2 regions of the Paenibacillus sp. FSL R5-0623 genome follow, and region 1 is predicted to be linked to the other one. Evidence: riboswitches for the same ligand, from Rfam matches in the RefSeq annotation. Region 1 holds a riboswitch; the other holds the start of a gene.
The links. Region 1 has a riboswitch for glycine ahead of sdaAB (L-serine ammonia-lyase, iron-sulfur-dependent subunit beta). Riboswitches for the same ligand answer to the same signal wherever they lie in the genome.
Positions count from the first base shown of each region.

Region 1 (3,755 bases):
ATTGGATCATGGAGTGTAACATAGAGTAATAGACAGAGAGATTAAGAAATAATAAAGACAAAAGAAAGCACAATGCCTGGACGGTTGTTCGGGGGTTGTGCTTTTTTAATTTCATTTTGGAAGAATTTGCTGTATATAAAGCAACCATGCTACGATATTTAGTAATAGGAGAGCGTTTACATTACTTTGAAGGAGATGTTGATCATCGCTACAGATCAGATGTCTTACGACCATATGGCAGCTCAGATTATACAGAACTACACTATTGAGAAACCTGTCGTTTCCTATATTCGTCACAACGAGAATCTGACGCACCATGTCGTGGATGAAGAGAGCGGGCAGAAGTATCTGCTGCGTATCCATCAAGCCGCATATGCAAGTATGTCAGGGATTCAACATACGCTTCCTGCACTTGAAGCGGAGATGAACCTACTCTACGAATTAAACGCAACGACAGCATTACGCGTGCAACATCCGGTACGCAATGCATCCGGTGAATGGGTCACGGTATGGACAAGTGAGGCAGGGAAAGAGATTTGTTGTACAGTACTGGAGTGGATTGAGGGAAGAGACATCCAGCAGGGAGAACGCCTGACAACAGATCAGATCTATGATCTTGGGGCACAACTGCAGATGCTCCATCAATATGGGCGTGAGCAGAATCAGACAGATCGAACAAAGGTACGGCCGGCATATGGCAATAGCCATGAGAACTTGGTCATGCTCGGGCAGCTAGAGGAAGGCGTCCGACTGGGGATTTTTACAACGGAAGACTTCGATCTGCTTCGTGAGACGTTTGAGAACATTAATGAGCAGTTAGAAACATACCCGCAGCACGCAGGGACATGGGGGATCATTCATGGGGATATTACTCGCAACAATCTGCTGATAACGGATCAGGGGATGTCCATGATTGATTTTTGTCTACACGGTTATGGTTATTATCTTTTCGATGCCGGAGGGGCAGCACTTATGTTCAATCGGGAGGAACGTGACATATTCTTATCCGGTTATACCCAACAGATCGCACCCCTGACGGATCGTGATATCCGGTTAATGGAAGGGTTCATGTTGATCTTTACACTGGGTTATTATGCCTTTCAGATGGCGAATGAGTCGAGGCACGAATGGATGAAAGATCGCATGCCGAAGCTATGCAGCAAGTATTGCCGACCTTATGTACAGAACGAGAGCATCTTCTACGAACTGTGAATTAGGGTGTGCAGATCCGGAAGGGCTACGAACAGTGTGGTTCAAATATTATGGTTGCCTGAATACCCGAACAGTTTCGTGGACAATATCATAAATAGTAGTAAGCACATCTTTGATTGAAGGAAAATGAAATAATATGTTTAAAATATCCTTTTATCGTATTAATGTGATGAAAGCTGACAAAATATTCTGGTTTTCATCTGTTCAATAGGAAATGAAGGAAATACATCCAAAGAAATCGTTAAGTTTGTTGACACTGATCTTCCGGTCGATTAATCTTAATGAAGAAGAAATGAACGATTTCCATTACTGTTCTGACATACGCTCAGAATGGTTCCATATAGCGGATGATAACGAGCGGGAGAGACCTGGGTTAGCCGAGCAAATGGCTAGTGTTCAGGCACCGAAGGAGCAAGCTGCTGCGCACCCGGCGCAGTCGTTAATCTCTCAGGTAAATGTACCATCGTTGGACGCAACTCTGGAGAGTGCGCGAATTGCGCCACCCAAGGGGTATATGATCAGTCAGACCAGTGAACTTGTCTGTAATCACAGGCAATGCACCTTGTCGTGAGACACTACTGATCGTGAAACTCTCAGGTATCGAGGACAGAGAGAGGGCCTAAGGCCTTCTCCTGTCCTTTTTTGGTGTCATCATTCAGTAATAAAGGAACATTATGGCATGGGATCTGGATGGAAATGACGAACACAATTGGAGGGTTGCAGGTGCGATTTAAAGATGTTTTCTCAATTATTGGTCCGTCGATGACAGGGCCTTCAAGTTCACATACAGCTGGTGCGGCAAGGTTAGGAAGAATTGCTCGTCAGTGGCTGGGATGTACGCCAGATCGTGCCCGGCTGACCCTGTACGGTTCATTTGCTGATACGTATCAGGGGCACGGAACAGATCTGGCACTGATCGGCGGTCTGCTGGATTATGTCACAGACGATCCGCGTATCCCGGATGCAGAGCAATACGCAGAGGAAGCGGGCATGGAGGTTGAGTTTTATACAAGTGGCCTGCCTGCTCCTCATCCAAATACGGTCAAAATTGAGTTGTGGCATGGAGAACGTGCCTGCTCCTTAATCGGTGCATCCATTGGTGGTGGAAGCGTATCGGTGCATTCGATGAATGATTTTCGTGTTCAGATTAGTGGTGAGTTTCCAACACTTGTTCTGCGACATGCGGATAAAGCGGGCGTACTCGCGTCAGTGACGTCCACGATCAGTTCATCCGGGGTTAACATCGGGTATATGCAGGTGGATCGGAAAGCCCGTGATGGCGAAGCACTTACCGCGATGGAAATGGATGGTGTGCCTAATCCTGATATGCTCAAGCGTCTAAGGGGGCTGGACCATGTATTGGACATTCGTGTCATTGATTTGAAGAGAGGAGTTGATTCGGATGCGATTTAAACATTTGCACGAACTGAATACGATCTGTACAGCGGAATCCAAAACCATTGCTCAGCTAATGATTGAGGAGCAAGTTCAGGAGACCAATACACCGGAAGCGGATGTTGTGAAGCAGATGTCTGAATATTATCAGGTGATGAAGGAAGCGGTACGCAAAGGGTTAACGGAAGATACAACATCACGCAGTGGGTTAACGGGTGGAGACGGTAAAAAAATGGCCGAGTACATTCGCCAGGGTGAGACTTGTTCAGGAGATGCTTCTGCACTTGCCATGGCGTATGCCCTGTGCGTATCTGAAGTGAATGCCTCCATGGGCCGGATCGTAGCAACACCAACAGCCGGTTCCTGCGGTATTATCCCCGGTGTGTTTATCAGTTCACAGGAGCGATTTGGCTGGACGGACGAACATTTGGTGAACGGGTTGTTCTGTGCGGGAGCGATTGGTTATGTTATCGCCAACAATTCATTTATCTCCGGTGCCGAAGGTGGCTGTCAGGCGGAAGTGGGTTCCGCTATCGGCATGGCTGCGGGAGCCATGGTTGAACTGCGTGGAGGTACACCGGAACAGGTCGTTCATGCCGTTGGTTTGGCGTTAAAAAATACACTGGGCCTTATCTGCGATCCGGTGGCAGGCCTTGTTGAAATTCCATGCATCGTTCGTAACGGCCTGGGCGCGGTTACGGCGCTGGCTGCGGCTGACATGGCCCTGGCCGGAGTGCGTAGCGCTATTCCGTCAGATGAAGTCATCGACGTCATGCTGGAAGTAGGCAGTGCGATGCCGAGCCGCCATCGGGAGACAGCCCAAGGTGGACTGGCCCAAACGCCAACCGGCCGCAAAATGATGCAGAAGCTGGCTAAACCAAAGGCAAAGCGTGCCGAGCCTGAGCAGGAGTTGAAGCCAGCGGATTCTGACACAACTACAAGTGGGGCGGACAATGCTCGAGTGGACAAGGATAATCAGGTTTAAGCTGAACCGGGACCACCGATATATAAATCAGTGACATTTTAAGTATAACGGCGAATACAAAAACAAGCGTCCGCGAACCCGAATCCGGGTTATGCAGGACGCTTGTTTTATGCTGCCAGATAAGCGAAGGTAGGCTACTTAGATGTGGCTCAGATGTATGTGT
Region 1 is NZ_CP150233.1:516,366-520,120, forward strand. Features, by position in the region: gene pstB (phosphate ABC transporter ATP-binding protein PstB) at 1-1, shown strand, start outside; gene MKY92_RS02455 (phosphotransferase) at 196-1,212, shown strand; glycine riboswitch at 1,561-1,684, shown strand; gene sdaAB (L-serine ammonia-lyase, iron-sulfur-dependent subunit beta) at 1,936-2,625, shown strand; gene sdaAA (L-serine ammonia-lyase, iron-sulfur-dependent, subunit alpha) at 2,615-3,592, shown strand.

Region 2 (3,755 bases), 2.3 Mb from region 1:
CCGCATGTTGGGCCGCCGAGTGAAGCGGCGATGCCGAGGGGCTGCGCATCACCTACAACGATGTCGGCACCCAGCTTGCCTGGGGCTTCCAGCAGACCCAGCGATAGCGGGTTGGCACTTACAACGAGCAGGCCCTTGTGCGCATGCACGAGGTCGGCAGCCTGCTTCACATTTTCCACAGCACCAAAGAAGTTCGGACTTTGGATCATGACAGCAGCGGTATCGTCCGATATGGCGGCTTGCAGGGCATCCCAATCAGTGACGCCATCCTTATAACCAATCTCGACAATCTCCAGACGGAGTCCGTGCGCATATGCCTGCAATACCTGACGGGCTTCCGGATGAACGGTACGGGATACAATGAGCTGTTTGCGACGAGTTGCTGCTGCGGCCAAATTACCCGCTTCCGCAAAGGCCGTTGCACCGTCATACATGCTGGCATTGGCTACAGCCATACCGGTTAATTCACAGATGTAGGACTGAAACTCGAAGATGGCCTGTAGTTCACCTTGGCTGATCTCAGGCTGATAAGGTGTGTAGGCAGTGTAGAACTCGGAACGGGAAATGACATGATTGATGACGGAAGGAACATGATGATCGTGTATACCTGCGCCGAGGAAGCTGGCGTGTGTTTCGAAATTGGCGTTGGCGCCAGCTTGTTTGGACATATGACGTGTCAGCGCATATTCATCAAGTTTGGAGGATACGGGCAGCTCGCCCTGATAACGAATCTCCTGCGGAATGTCCTGAAACAGATCCTCCAGCGTATCCACACCAATGGTTGCGAGCATGGCGCTCTGATCTTGCTCAGTCATGGGAATGTAACGGTGCTTGCTCATGCTTGATCAGCTCCTTGAGTAGGTGTCTTCGACGTACGTGTCCGTTTATGAAAAGGGGTCTTCACGACCTCGGCTTTTAATTTCTTGCCGCGGATCTCAATCTCAAGCGGGGTTCCCAGCGCAGCGTATTTGCTGTCGATGAGGGCAAGCCCCAGATTACGCTTCAATGTAGGTGATTGCGTACCTGTTGTCACTTCACCGATCTGTACGCCTTTGGCGTATATGGGATAGTGGGGGCGGGGAATACCGCGCTCCAACACTTCAATGCCGACCAGTTTGCGGGCAGGCCCGTCAGTTTTTTGCTGTAACAAGGCTTCGTGTCCGATAAAAGGTCCGGCATTCAGCTTCACAAACATGCCAACACCAGCTTCGAGCGGAGAGATGGTTGCCGACAATTCCTGTCCATACAGTGGTAGCCTTGCTTCAAAGCGCAGTGTATCCCGGGCACCAAGTCCGGTTGGTACGAGTCCGTGACCTTCACCCGCTTGCATTAACCCATTCCAGACCACAGCGGCCTGATCTGCAGGTACATATAGCTCAAAGCCATCTTCACCGGTATAACCGGTACGGGACAACAGTAATTTTACTCCACATACTTCGGCATCGGGCACAAAACGAAACGGTTCAATCGAGGATACATCCGTATCCGTAACTTTCCCGATAATGTCTACAGCCAGTGGACCTTGCAAGGCGAGTAGCGCCGTCTGCTCCGAATCGTTGGTCATGCTTACGCCGGGGATCAAGTGCTCTTGCAGCCATGCCCAATCCTTGTCGATGTTAGAGGCGTTAACCACAAGCATATAATGCTGATCTTCCAGTTTATACACGAGCAGATCATCCACCACACCGCCATCTGGATAACACATCAGGGTGTACTGGGCTTGACCGGGAACAAGTGTGGTCACATCATTAGTCATCATTTGTTGCAAAAAAACTTCGGCCTGCTCACCCTGTACTGTGAATTCGCCCATATGGGATACATCGAACAGTCCAGCGCGCTCGCGTACGGCTTCATGTTCTTTCTGGATTCCGCTAAATTGTACCGGAAGCTCCCAGCCTCCAAAATCAATGCACCGTACGCCTTCATATTGCTGATATAGTGGGAAGAGTGGTGTTCTATGCAAATCGGACATCAAATCACCTCATCATGGGCCGTCAGCCGGCCGGATATACAATCGTGGATCAATGAACCAGGGTATTTTTAAATTTCCAGCTAGATAATTTCATCACATAAGTATGGAAGCCAGCTATGGCAGCGCCGTTCTACATCCTGTTTTTCGTTTTTTGGGAAAAAGGAAAAGGACAGGCCAAAGAATCGGCATGCCAAGTAGCACGCTGTATTCTAAGGCTCTGTCCCTTGTACCTGAGAGTTACCCCGCTGCGGTTGTGCAGCAGGTTTCCCCTTGGGTGATCATAACGCCCGCACAGGGCGAATAGATGCTCTCCAGAGTTGCGTCCCGTAAAAGTCCTTTTGCCTGAGAGATTCACCTCCGCTTATCGGTGGTTTACTCCTTCGGCGTTACCTCATGTACCTCCCGAATCGGGTGTCACGGGTAATCTCTCCCTTTACATTCATCCGCGGGTATAACATAGTCCAACAAACACATTTACTCCTCTCATTAAAACGTGAATCCACTACCGATGTCAAGAACGATATCATAGATAATGATTAAAAAACCGAATATTTAATTTAATTTTGATGTTATTGTTCGTGTATTCTTAAAGACTACGCTTACTATTCTAATATTCACCAGTATATGAAGAAAGAGTGTAATCCGGTTACAGGATGTAGAGGTGTTCAGCAAATAAATTGTGAGGTATCTTGACATTTGATTCATAAATATCATACGCTATGTTCTGGGAAAAAGGTTAAGGTCAAAGAACGCATGTACTCATTAATGAAAAGCGAGGCGGATATCGATGAGCGAATTGAAAAGTGATTTCCTGTACAGTGAAGAGCACGAATGGGTGCAAACCGTAGGGGAGGATACTGTACGTATTGGCATTACCGAGTTCGCGCAGCATCAGCTGGGTGACATTGTGTTTGTGGAATTGCCTGACCTTGAAACCAATGTAAAAGCAGAAGACAGCATTGGAACGATCGAATCGGTCAAAACGGTTTCCGACTTGTTCTCTCCCGTCACAGGTTCAATTATTGCAGTGAATGATTCGTTGCAGGACTCCCCTGAACTTGTGAACAGCTCTCCTTACGAGGAAGGCTGGATGATTGAGATCCGTGTTGAGGGAGATCTGACAGCAGCATTGTCTACATTGATGAATGCAGACGCATATCGTAAACATACGGAAGAATAGCATCAACGAACTTGTACTTATTAACATATATTTTATAACCAAATGAAATGAGCTTCATATTGTTTCGACCTGTGTGAGCCGGATGCTTGCACAGGTTTTTTGTGCTTTCCAAGAATGGTTTTGAATGTGGATTGAAGCAGATTGTGGATGTAAATCACCTGATTGGACCAAGCTATAGGTTAGAAAATGATTCTGGAAATGACAAAAGTCATAGGCAAGAAAAGCCTTGTGTACCAATGGGTTCAGCCATTATGCATCAATTAAAACGATTACATAACCTAATGTTGTCATCATTGTTCATGACGAAAGTACGCTTTCATTTCATTGAACAGGAGAGCATTCTCGCTTAGGATTACAGCAGGGGAGAAATGATACCCCTTTCATAAATCATAATCACTTGATCCAAGGAGGATAATACAATGAGTAATTTGGACCAATCGTCCAATTCCAAAGGTGGGCTACGGGTTGGTGTTCAGCGTTTTGGCCGATTCCTGAGTGGTATGGTCATGCCGAATATGGGCGCATTCATCGCCTGGGGATTAATTACGGCTCTGTTCATTCCAACAGGCTGGTTCCCTAACGAGACGCTCGCACAGCTAGTTG
Region 2 is NZ_CP150233.1:5,221,363-5,225,117, reverse strand. Features, by position in the region: gene gcvPA (aminomethyl-transferring glycine dehydrogenase subunit GcvPA) at 1-839, opposite strand, end outside; gene gcvT (glycine cleavage system aminomethyltransferase GcvT) at 836-1,972, opposite strand; glycine riboswitch at 2,293-2,415, opposite strand; gene gcvH (glycine cleavage system protein GcvH) at 2,760-3,152, shown strand; gene MKY92_RS22935 (PTS mannitol transporter subunit IICB) at 3,572-3,755, shown strand, end outside.
Region 2: linked by a shared signal. The riboswitch ahead of gcvT (glycine cleavage system aminomethyltransferase GcvT) and the one ahead of sdaAB (L-serine ammonia-lyase, iron-sulfur-dependent subunit beta) in region 1 are both predicted to bind glycine.